Linked DNA regions of Hydrogenophaga sp. SL48. The protein of the gene in region 3 interacts with the protein of the main gene of each other region in a pairwise test. Links are inferred from orthologs where the notes say so. Each region holds a gene or a part of one and is shown on either strand. Other genes may lie near its edges.

Region 1 (4,010 bases), 2.4 Mb from region 3 along the record:
ACACGGTGGTGCGCGAGTTCTGCGGCCACGGCATCGGCCAGCGCTTCCACGAAGAGCCGCAGGTGCTGCACTACGGCCGCCCCGGCACGCTCGAAGAGCTCAAAGCCGGCATGACCTTCACCATCGAGCCCATGATCAACGCTGGCAAGCGCGACATCAAGGAAATGGGCGATGGCTGGACCATCGTCACCAAGGACCGCTCGCTGTCCGCCCAGTGGGAACACACCATCCTCGTCACGCCCACCGGCTACGAGGTGTTGACACTGTCGGCCGGCAGCCCGCCGCTGCCGGCGTTCGTCACCACCACCAGCTGCTGAACCGGGGAGACCGCGCATGGGTGACGCCAAAGGCGAAATCGGCGCCCTGCGCCTGCAGTACCGCAGCGACAAAGCCGCGCTGCTGGCGAATCTGGGCTTGCAGGGGTCGGCCACCCGCGGTGTGCGGCGGGCGCTGCAACAGCTGGCGCGCCTGACCGACCAGACCCTGCGAAAGCTCTGGGAGACGGCCGGCTTCGGCCCGGGGTTCGCGCTGATCGCCGTGGGCGGCTACGGCCGCGGCGAGCTCTTCCCCAACTCCGATGTGGACGTGCTGGTGCTGCTGCCCGAAGGCGCCTCGCCCGAGACCGACGCCACCCTCAAGGAGCGCATCGAAGGCTTCATCGGCTCGTGCTGGGACGTGGGCCTGGAGATCGGGTCCAGCGTGCGCAACGCCACCGAGTGCGTGGACGAAGCAAGCCGCGACGTGACGGTGCAGACCTCGTTGCTCGAATGCCGTCTCATCACGGGGTCCAGGCCGCAGTTCAACGCCCTCGTCAACCAGCTCGGCGAGGCCATGGACCCCAAGGCCTTCTTCGTCGCCAAGACGCTGGAGATGCGCCAGCGGCACAACAAATTCGAGAACACGCCCTACTCGCTGGAGCCCAACTGCAAAGAGTCGCCCGGCGGCCTGCGCGACCTGCAGATCATTCTCTGGGTGGCCAACGCCGCGGGGCTGGGCCGCAGCTGGGACGAGCTCGCCCGCAAGGGCCTGGCCACGCCGCTGGAGGCGCGCCAGATCAAGGCCAACGAGGCGCTGCTCAGCCTGATCCGCGCGCGCCTGCACCTGCTGGCCAACCGGCGCGAGGACCGGCTGGTGTTCGACCTGCAGACGGCGGTGGCCGAGTCGTTTGGTTTCAAGGCGGAAGTGCCGGCGGTGATCACCTCGGGCGGCGCGCAGGCGATGCCCCCCGTGCGCATGGCCCGCCGCGCCAGCGAACAGCTGATGAAGCGCTACTACTGGGCGGCCAAGGCCGTGACCCAGCTCAACCAGATCCTGCTGCTCAACATCGAAGAGCGCCTCAACAGCGACGAAATGGGCGTGGACCGCATGCGCCCGATCAACGAGCGCTTTTTCGACAAGGCGGGCATGCTGGAGGTCGCGAGCGACAACCTCTATGTGCAGCAACCGCACGCGATCCTGGAGACCTTCCTGATCTACCAGAGCACGGTGGGCATCAAGGGTCTGTCGGCCCGCACGCTGCGCGCGCTGTACAACGCGCGGCCGATCATGAACGCGAAGTTCCGTGCCGACCCGGCCAACCGCGCCATGTTCATGCAGATCCTGCAGCAGAACGACGGCATCACGCACGCCATGCGCCTGATGAACCAGACCTCGGTGCTGGGCCGCTACCTCTGGGTGTTCCGCCACATCGTGGGGCAGATGCAGCACGACCTGTTCCACGTCTACACCGTGGACCAGCACATCCTGATGGTGCTGCGCAATGTGCGCCGCTTCTTCATCGCCGAACACTCGCACGAATACCCCTTCTGCTCGCAGCTGGCCGCCGGCTGGGACAAGCCCTGGATCTTCTACATCGCGGCGCTGTTCCACGACATCGCCAAGGGCCGGGGCGGCGACCACTCCGACCTCGGCGCCAAAGACGTGCGCGCCTTCTGTCGCCAGCACGGGATTGACCGGGAAGACACGAAGCTGATCGAGTTCCTGGTGTCCGAGCACCTGACCATGAGCCGCATGGCACAAAAGGAGGACCTGAGCGACCCGGACGTGATCCGCGCCTTCGCCCAGCGCGTGGGCAACGAGCGCTACCTCACCGCCCTGTACCTGCTCACCGTGGCCGACATCCGCGGCACGAGCCCCAAGGTCTGGAACGCCTGGAAGGGCAAGCTGCTCGAAGACCTCTACCGCTACACCCTGCGCGCCCTCGGCGGCCGAGCACCCGACCCGGACGCCGTGGTCGAGTCGCGCAAGCGCGAGGCGCTGTCCATGCTCGCGCTGCACGCCCTGCCCTACCTGGCGCACAAGGCGCTGTGGGACACGCTGGACGTGGGCTATTTCATGCGCCACCAGGCCGACGAAATCGCCTGGCACACCCGCGTGCTCACGCGCCAGATCGCGATCAACGCGCGCGCCGAAGCGACGCCCCCCGATCCGGCGGCACCTGCCGAGCCCGACGCCGCCATCGTGCGCGCCCGCCTGTCCCCTGAGGGTGAAGGTCTGCAGGTGCTGGTGTACGCACCCGACCAGAACGACCTGTTCGCGCGCATCTGTGGCTACTTCGATAACGCCGGCTTCAGCATCCTGGACGCACGCATCCACACCACCATGACCGGCCATGCCCTCGACACCTTCCAGGTCGTGGCGCCCACGCTGTCGGACCACTACCGCGAGCTGATCGCGATGGTCGAGAACAACCTGGCCGGCACGATCGACCAGCACGGACCGCTGCCCCCGCCCAGCAAGGGCCGCCTGTCGCGCCGGGTGAAGAGCTTCCCGATCACGCCGCGCGTGGACCTGCGTCCCGACGAAAAGGCCCAGCGCTGGCTGCTGAGTGTCTCGGCCAGCGACCGTGCCGGCCTGCTCTATTGCATCTCTCGCGTGCTCGCGCGCCATGAGATCAGCGTGCAGCTGGCCAAGGTCACGACGCTGGGCGAGCGGGTGGAAGACACTTTCCTGATCTCCGGGCGCGAGCTGCAGATGAACAAGCGCCAGATCGAGATCGAGACGGAGTTGCTGGAAATTCTGGAGGGCTGAACGCCCCGACCGCAGCGCCTCCCCACAACCCCAACCACCCGGATACCTGTCATGGACCTCGGACTGCAAGGCAAGCGTGTGCTGATCACCGGGGGGAGCAAAGGGGTGGGTCTGGCCTGTGCCCGCGCGTTCGTGGCCGAAGGCGCCCGCGTCGCCCTGGTGTCGCGTTCCCAAGCCCACCTGGACGCCGCCCGGGCTTCGCTGGGCGAAGCCTTCACCGTGGCGGCCGACCTGATCGACCCTGAGGCCGCTGCGCACATGGTGCGTCAGGTCGAGGCCGGTTTCGGCCCCATCGACATCCTGGTCAACAGCGCCGGAGCAGCCTTGCGCACCAGCGCCGAAGCCCTCACACCCGCCGCCTGGCGCGCCGCGATGGACGCCAAGTTCTTCAGCTACATCCACGTCATCGACCCAGTGGTCAAGCTCATGGCCACGCGGGGCGCCGGCGTCATCGTGAACATCATCGGCAATGGCGGCAAGGTCCCCACACCCGTCCACCTGGCCGGTGGTGCGGCCAACGCCGCCCTGATGCTGGCCACCGCCGGCTTGGCCCACACCTACGCCTCGCGCGGCGTGCGCGTGGTGGGGCTGAACCCGGGCCTGACCAACACCGAGCGCGTGTCCGAGGGCCTGAAGGTGGAGGCCCAGCGGGCCGGCATCACCGAGCAGCAGGCGCTGGAAAAGGCCGTCAGCCGCCTCGCCATGGGGCGCCTGGCCGAGCCCGACGAAATCGCCGGCATCGTGGTCTTCGCCGCCTCGGCCCAGGGCACCTACCTCACCGGCGCCAACATCACGGTGGACGGTGCCTCGTCGCCCACCGTGGTCTGATACGGCTTCGCCTTCAAGCGCAGAACTGCGTTGCTTCGCCTTGCCGTGCTGTTGCACTGTCTGCGGTTTCGCGCCTTGTTCTGTGCTTGAAGGCGAAGCCGCATGAGCCTCCTGGGCCGCTCAGGCCTCGCTCAGCTGGGCGGGCACCGCCG
Region 2 (3,567 bases), 3.3 Mb from region 3 along the record:
GCCGCGCAAGAACGAACGCCCCAGCGACCACGCGCCGGTGGTGTTGACGCTGACCTGATCACGACGCCAGAGAGGGGGAGCACAACCCAGAAACACCGCGGAACCGGCTTCGCCGGGCCGCTGGTGTTGCCCCCTGCAGGGGGTGGCGCGAAGCGCCGCGGGGTCACTCGAGATTCAATTCCTGGATCTTGCGCGTGATGGTGTTGCGCCCGATGCCCAGTTTGTGCGCCGCCTCGATGCGGCGCCCCCGGGTGTTGGCCAGCGCCGTGAGGATGAGCCCGGTTTCGAAACGGCGCGTGAGCACGTCCCACACATCGGTGCGACCCGCTTCCAGCAGCGAACGCGCTTCGGCCTGGAGACCACTCTCCCAGGCCGAGGTCAACGGGAGTGGTGCCTCGGCCAGGGGAGCCGCGCCCACCGCCGGCGGGAACACCGCGGTCACCACCGGCGACACCGCGGTGTCGGGCACCGCCGCGACCGTGGGCACCTCCTGCGGGGCCGGGGCCTCCACCAGCGCGTCCGACAGCGCACCGGCGCCCGCGAGCACCTCCGGCGGCAGGTCTTTGAGTTCGATCACCTGGGCGGGGGCCATGACGGTCAGCCAGTGGCACACGTTTTCCAGCTGGCGCACGTTGCCCGGGAAGTCGAACGTCCCCAACAGGCGCAGCGCGCCATCGGAGATGCGCTTGGGCTCCACGCCCAGTTGTTTGGCGCTCTGCTGCAGGAAAAAACGCGTGAGCATGGGCACGTCTTCGCGGCGCTCGCGCAACGCGGGCAGGCGCAGGCGGATCACGTTGAGGCGGTGAAACAAATCCTCCCGGAACACGCCTTCCTTGACGCGCTGTTCCAGGTTCTGGTGGGTGGCCGCGATCACGCGCACATTCGCGCGCACCGCGCTGTGTCCGCCCACGCGGTAGAAGTGGCCGTCGGACAACACGCGCAACAGGCGTGTCTGCAGGTCAAACGGCATGTCGCCAATTTCATCGAGGAACAGCGTACCGCCGTCGGCCTGCTCGAAGCGGCCCCGGCGCATGGTCTGCGCGCCGGTGAAAGCGCCGCGCTCATGACCGAACAGCTCGGACTCCAGCAGGTCCTTCGGAATCGCGGCCGTGTTGATGGCGACGAACGGCCCGCCCGCGCGCGGCGAGTGCTTGTGCAGGGCACGCGCCACCAGCTCCTTGCCCGAGCCGGACTCTCCCGTGATCAGCACCGTGACCTGGCTCTGCGAGAGCCGGCCAATGGCGCGGAACACGTCCTGCATCGCGGGCGCCTGGCCCAGCATCTCGGGCGCGTCGGTGATCGACTCCTGGGAGACCTCTTCACGCTGGCTCTCTTCGACGGCGCGGTGGATCAGTTCGATCGCCTTGGGCAGGTCAAACGGCTTGGGCAGGTACTCAAAGGCGCCGCCCTGGAAGGCCGACACCGCGCTGTCCAGATCGGAGAAGGCCGTCATGATGATCACGGGCAGGCCAGGCAGCTTCTCCTTGACCTTCTCCAGCAGATCGAGGCCGGAGCCACCAGGCATGCGGATGTCACTCACCAGCACCTGCGGGCCTTCGTGCTCGGGCGTCTCGGCCAAGGCCTTGAGCACCTCCTGGGGGTTGATGAAACTGCGTGTGGGCAGGTTTTCTCGCAGCAGCGCCTTCTCCAGCACGAAGCGGATCGATTGGTCGTCATCCACTATCCAGATCGGCTTCATGTGAGCGTCTTCCCTTCCTCAATCGAGGCGTTTTGGTTTCAAGGCAACGGAATCAACAATTTGAAATCCGTCTGGCCGGGCGCGCTCTCACACTCGATCAATCCGTGGTGCTGTTGCACGAAGGTCTGGGCCAGTGTGAGCCCCAGACCTGAGCCGCCATCACGCCCCGACACCAGCGGGAAAAAGATGCGGTCCTTGATCGAGTCGGGCACGCCAGGCCCGTTGTCGATCACATGCAATTCCAGTGCCAGCCGATAGCGCTGCTTGCCGAAGGTGACCTGTCGTCCGACGCGTGTCTTGAAGGTGATCAGCGCGTCGCCCGAGGCAATGCGCTCCGACAGCGCCTGGGCCGCGTTGTGCGCGATGTTGAGCACCGCCTGGATCAGCTGCTCGCGGTCGCCACGGAACTCGGGAATCGAGGTGTCGTAGTCGCGAACCACGCGCAGCCCCTTCGGAAACTCGGCCACGATCAACGAGCGCACACGCTCACACACCTCGTGGATGTTCACGTCACCCACCACGTGCGGGCGGCGGTGCGGCGCGAGCAGGCGATCCACCAGCGACTGCAACCGGTCGGCCTCGTGGATGATGACCTGCGTGTATTCGGTGAGTTGCTTGTTGTCGAGTTCGAGTTCGAGCAACTGCGCTGCGCCCCGAATACCCCCCAGCGGATTCTTGATCTCGTGCGCGAGGTTGCGGATCAGCTCCTTGTTGGCCTGGGCCTGGTCGATGAGCCGCTCTTCACGCTCCTGTCGGGTCTGCTGCTCCAAAGGCAGCAACTCGACAATCACCTCGCCCTGTGTTTCGGTCTGTGCCACGACGACGTGCACCGGCAGGGGTTCGTGGGTCACGCGCTTGAGCCAGGCGTCGTAACGCAGGGCCGCAAACTCATTGCCACGGGCACCGGAGAGCGCGTTCTGCAGCAACTGCGGGTCGGTGAAACAGTCCTGCAGATACGCGCCCGCGATGCTGCGACGGGACATGCCCAAGGCATCTTCCAGAGCGGCGTTCGCATACAGCACGGCCCCATCGGACGCCACCACCGCCACCAGGGTGGCCAGCAGATCAAGGGACTGGAAACGGCTGTGGGCGGGTACAGCGCGGGAAGCGGGGTGGCCCGGCAAGGACGATGCGCGGGCGGGGGACGGAGTGGGGTTGGGGCTGGGGTTTTTCAAGCCGCTATTTTGCGGCAGATTCGGGCGCGGTCTGCGTGCCGGACGCAGCGGCGCCGGGGCTGACGGATGGCACACCACCCATCCGGCTCAGTTCTCTCCGCAGGCCGCTCACATCGCTTTCGGCACGCGTCAACGCGGCCTTGAGTTCGGCCACACGGTCAAGGTAGCGCTGGTGGTTGCGCGACTCGATACCTTCTTTTTCCGGCTGTCCATTGGCATAGGCCTTCTGTGATTGGACCAATCGATCCTCGGCTTTGCGCAGCTCCGCTTCGAGGATCTGGCGCGCGTCGCTGTCGCGCGAGCGCTGCTCGGCGGAATCGTTGCGGGGGGCGCTGCGCGGCGCAGCGGGTGCGGCACTGGTGCGTGGCGCTGTTGCAGCCTGCGGTGAGGTACCTTGCACAATGGTGATGTTGCCTCCCTCCATCACCTTGCATCCGCGGCTTTTGGCCACCACCGCGTTGTTGGTGTACTCGTTGCCGCATCGGTAGATGCGTTCCTGTGCCAGTACTGGCGACAGAAAAGCAGAAGTGATGGCAAGAGTGAGCCAGCGAATCGAGGCAGCGGGTGTCATGTTCAGCAACGCAGAGTCTCCATGCGCCAGTGGGCGCTTGACAGTTCACTTTCCAGTATGACCGAAAACATGCCTCACGGTTCCTGAAACCGAACGACCGGTGGCGAATGGCCGACCAGAAA
Region 3 (4,364 bases):
CGTCCGGTGCGGCGGCTCAGCGCGTGTGCCCCAGGCACGCGCCGGCGTTGGGCCGGCCCTTGCACTCCCGTTTCAACCGTTTGCTGCGGGCTTCGGGGCTTTCGGAGGACGGTGCATCGATGAAGCTGACCTTGCTGGGTGGGCGCTGGGCACCCGACCTGGGCGCGGCCGCAGCAGCCAGCTGCGCGGCGCCAAGTCCCAGGGTGCAGGCCAGGCCGGCGAGCCAGACGACGGATGCACGGGTGCGTTGAGGGGACATGGTCAAGCCTCCTGCCGAGCCGCCTCAAAGGAGGCTTGTGCCCCCTCGGGGGGCAGTGAGAACACGAAGTGTCGAACGTGGGGGTGCATGGCGTGCTCCTGAATGTGATGTGGGTTCAGCCCCGCATGCTGGCCAACGGCCTCCCCTTTGTCTGTGACCCATTCACCAAAAAAAACCCGCAGGCCTTGCGGCGTGCGGGTTTGAACATCCAAAGGAGACACTCGAAAAACGCGGCGCGGGATCGTTCCTTGCGGTCAGGTCGGCGCGCCGCCGGGGGACACTCTTTCGATCAGCGGTTGTAGGCGGTTTCGCCGTGCGAGCTGATGTCCAGACCTTCGCGTTCCTGCTCTTCGGTCACACGCAGGCCCAGGGTCAGGTCGACGATCTTGTAGGCCACGTAGGCCACGACGGCAGACCACACCATGGTGATCAACACGCCTTCGGCCTGGATCAGCAGCTGGCCGCCGATGGAGTAGTCGTCACCCTTGACGCCACCCAGCGAGCCCGCGGAGAACACACCGGTCAGCAGGGCACCGACGATGCCGCCGACACCGTGCACGCCGAACACGTCGAGCGAATCGTCCGCACCCAGCATCTTCTTGAGACCAGAGACGCCCCACAGGCAGAGGAAGCCGGCGATCAGGCCGATGATGATGGCGCCCATGGGGCCCACCGTGCCGCAAGCCGGGGTGATCGCCACCAGGCCGGCCACCGCGCCAGAAGCTGCGCCCAGCATCGAGGCCTTGCCCTTGCCCAGCGCTTCACCCACACACCAGGCCAGCACGGCAGCGGCGGTGGCCAACAGGGTGTTGATGAAGGCGAGCGTGGTGCCGCCGTTGGCTTCCAGGTTGGAGCCGGCGTTGAAACCGAACCAGCCCACCCACAGCAGCGAGGCACCGACCATGGTCAGCGTCAGGCTGTGAGGCGCCATCGATTCCTTGCCGTAGCCGATGCGCTTGCCCAGCACATAGGCACCGACCAGACCGGCCATGGCGGCGTTGATGTGCACCACGGTGCCACCAGCGAAGTCCAGCGCACCCTTGTCGAACAGGTAACCGCCGCCGCCCCAGACCATGTGAGCGATGGGCAGGTAGCTGAAGGTGAACCAGATGGCGCAGAACAGCAGCACGGAACCGAACTTGATGCGCTCGGCGAAGGAGCCGACGATCAGCGCGCAGGTGATGCCCGCGAAGGTGCACTGGAAGGCGATGAAGATGTACTCGGGAATCATCACGCCCTTGGTGAAGGTCGCCGACAACGAGTCGACCGTCACGCCTTTGAGGAACACCTTGTCGAAGTTGCCGTAGATCAGCCCTTCACCGCCGAAGGCCACGCTGTACCCGTAGACGGCCCACAGCACGGAAATCAGCGAGAAGACGACCATCACCTGCATCAGCACCGACAGCATGTTCTTGCTGCGGACCAGACCGCCGTAGAACAGGGCCAGGCCAGGGATCACCATCATGATGACCAGGACGGTGGAGATCATCATCCAGGTGACATCACCTTTGTCGACCGTTTCCTTCACGACCTCTTCCGCCGGAGCGGCTTCAGCGGCAGCGGGGGCTGCTGCATCGGCAGCGGGCGCCGCCGGGGCGTCAGCAGCGGGTGCCGCTGCGGGGGCGGCATCGGCCGCCGGGGCCGCTGCCGCGGGGGCGTCAGCGGCGGGGGCAGCGGTCTGGGCGACGGCGTTCAGGCCGCCAAAGGCCAGGCCCATGCCCAGCAGCAAGGTAGCGAGTAGCTTTTTCATGTTCGAGCTCTTTCGTGTGCGGGGTGGGGATCAGAGCGCTTCTTTGCCGGTTTCACCGGTGCGGATGCGAACCACCTGTTCGAGGGAGGTGACGAAAATCTTGCCGTCGCCGATCTTGCCGGTGCGTGCGGCACCTTCGATGGCTTCGATCACGCGGTCGACGAGGCCGTCGTCCACGGCGGCTTCGATCTTGACCTTGGGCAGGAAATCGACCACGTACTCGGCGCCGCGGTACAGCTCGGTGTGGCCCTTCTGGCGTCCGAAGCCTTTGACTTCGGTGACGGTGATGCCTTGCACGCCCATGCCGGACAGCGCTTCGCGCACTTCGTCCAGCTTGAACGGCTTGATGATGGCGGAAACCATTTTCATGCTGTGTTACCTCTTCTAGATCAGGGGAGATGTCCGGGCCAACCGGCTGACACCACGGGTTGATGCAATCGCTTACAGGGCTTAGCAGGGACCGTGCCAAGTCGTGCGACGGCACTGTCGCGAAAACGCCGGTTTTCCCCCGGGCGGGGGCTGGCTGGTGGCCCGGCCTGTGACATCATGAAAACGTGCACGCGGCCTGCGGCGATCGCCTCGCCGGGCCTTCGCACCAAACAAGTGCAACCGGGAACCCTGTGCTTCCCGAGCCACCGCCAGAAGGCATGCACCGAAACAGGGAGAAACCAACAATGAGTCTGTCTTTGGTGCACAGCCGTGCGCTGCTGGGCCTGGAAGCACGGCCGGTGCAGGTGGAAGTCCACCTCGCCAACGGCCTGCCCAGCTTCACGCTGGTGGGCCTGGCCGACACGGAAGTGAAAGAAGCGCGCGAACGCGTGCGTTCGGCCATCGCCAACGCCGGGCTCGAATTCCCCAGCAACAAGCGCATCACCGTCAACCTGGCCCCGGCCGACCTGCCCAAGGACTCGGGCCGTTTCGACCTGCCCATCGCGCTCGGCATCCTGGCGGCCAACGGGCAGATCAACGCCGCGCGGCTGGCTGGCTGGGAGTTCGCCGGCGAGTTGTCGCTGGGCGGTGAGTTGCGCCCGGTGCGCGGCGCGCTGGCCATGAGCCTGGCGCTGCACCGCGACGCGGGCGATGCCGCCGCGCAGTCCAGGTTGGTGCTGCCGCCCGGCAGCGCCGAAGAAGCGGCGCTGGTGCCGCAGGCGCAGGTCTACCGGGCGCGGCACCTGCTGGATGTGGTGTCGCGGTTCCTGCCCAACGGCGCGGCGGGCGCCGGCGAGGTGCCGCCCGACGACGGCGGGTGGGCGCGACTGGCGCCGACGTCCATCGGCCAGGCCCCGAGTTACGCCGACCTCGCCGACGTGAAAGGCCAGGCCGCCGCCAAGCGCGCGCTGGAGATCGCCGCCGCCGGTGGCCACAGCGTCCTGATGATGGGCCCGCCCGGCTCGGGCAAAAGCATGCTGGCGCAGCGCTTCGCCGGCCTGTTGCCGCCCATGGCGGCCAACGAGGCGCTGGAGTCGGCCGCCGTGGCCTCGCTGGCCGGGCGCTTCTGCCTGGAACGCTGGGGCCAGCGGCCCACCTGCGCGCCGCACCACACCGCCAGCGCGGTGGCCCTGGTGGGCGGCGGTTCACCGCCGCGGCCGGGCGAGATCTCGCTCGCGCACCACGGCGTGCTCTTTCTGGACGAACTCCCGGAATTTCCCCGCGCCGCGCTGGAGGCGCTGCGCGAGCCGCTGGAGAGTGGCCACATCCGCATCTCGCGCGCGGCCATGCAGAGCGAGTTCCCGGCGCGCTTCCAGCTCATCGCCGCCATGAACCCCTGCCCCTGTGGTTTTCTCGGTCACCCCACCCGGGCCTGCCGCGACACGCCCGACCAGATCGCGCGCTACCAGAGCAAGCTCAGCGGCCCGCTGCTTGACCGCATCGACCTGCACGTGGAGGTGCCGGCGCTGCCCCCGAACGACCTGCTGCACGGCGTCGCCGGTGAGCCGAGCGATGCGGTGCGCGAGCGTGTGGTGGCCGCGCGCGAACGCGCGATCACACGACAAGGCGAGGCCAACCAGGCCCTGGCCGGGCAGGCGCTCGACCAGCACGTGCACGCCGACCCGGCCGCGCTGAAGTTCCTCAACACCGCCGCCGCGCGGTTGGGCTGGAGCGCCCGCAGCACGCACCGCGCGCTGCGCGTGGCCCGCACCATCGCGGACCTGGCGGGGACCGATGAGGTGGGCGTGGGGCACGTGGCCGAGGCGGTGCAGTACCGGCGGGCGCTGCGACAGGCGGGTTGACGCGCCGGGCACCATCGGCCCGGGCGCGCCACGTGTCAGTTCGACTGCTGGCGGCGCGCCTCGTCCATCTGGCGGAAGCGCACGCAGACAGGATCGCTGGCGAACGAAGGTTTGCCGCATTCGC

Evidence for each region. The genes of interacting proteins can lie anywhere in the genome.
Region 1: the proteins of IM738_RS19855 (region 3) and IM738_RS08575 interact in binary tests that used the Escherichia coli proteins (3 or more experiments, as listed by UniProt). The link is inferred for Hydrogenophaga sp. SL48 from one-to-one orthologs.
Region 2: the proteins of IM738_RS19855 (region 3) and glnL interact in binary tests that used the Escherichia coli proteins (3 or more experiments, as listed by UniProt). The link is inferred for Hydrogenophaga sp. SL48 from one-to-one orthologs.

Annotation. Positions count from the first base shown.
Region 1 is NZ_CP063400.1:1,775,215-1,779,224, forward strand. Bases 1-3,230 are described here. They hold IM738_RS08575 ([protein-PII] uridylyltransferase), read left to right. Parts: upstream 1-333; coding sequence 334-3,030; downstream 3,031-3,230. Other genes in these bases: map (type I methionyl aminopeptidase), read left to right, coding at 1-317; IM738_RS08580 (SDR family NAD(P)-dependent oxidoreductase), read left to right, coding at 3,082-3,230. In the rest of the region: more of IM738_RS08580, read left to right, coding at 3,231-3,858; IM738_RS08585 (efflux RND transporter permease subunit), read right to left, coding at 3,979-4,010.
Region 2 is NZ_CP063400.1:893,065-896,631, reverse strand. The notes cover bases 781-3,567. They hold glnL (nitrogen regulation protein NR(II)), read right to left. Parts: upstream 2,824-3,567; coding sequence 1,738-2,823; downstream 781-1,737. Other genes in these bases: IM738_RS04300 (hypothetical protein), read right to left, coding at 2,879-3,445; ntrC (nitrogen regulation protein NR(I)), read right to left, coding at 781-1,699. Outside these bases: xth (exodeoxyribonuclease III), read left to right, coding at 1-58; more of ntrC, read right to left, coding at 164-780.
Region 3 is NZ_CP063400.1:4,190,814-4,195,177, forward strand. What follows is about bases 710-3,511. They hold IM738_RS19855 (P-II family nitrogen regulator), read right to left. Parts: upstream 2,379-3,511; coding sequence 2,040-2,378; downstream 710-2,039. Other genes in these bases: IM738_RS19850 (ammonium transporter), read right to left, coding at 710-2,009; IM738_RS19860 (YifB family Mg chelatase-like AAA ATPase), read left to right, coding at 2,684-3,511. In the rest of the region: IM738_RS19845 (hypothetical protein), read right to left, coding at 17-259; more of IM738_RS19850, read right to left, coding at 549-709; more of IM738_RS19860, read left to right, coding at 3,512-4,240; IM738_RS19865 (zinc ribbon domain-containing protein), read right to left, coding at 4,276-4,364. UniProt on the Escherichia coli protein: Involved in the regulation of nitrogen metabolism. Regulates the activity of its targets by protein-protein interaction in response to the nitrogen status of the cell.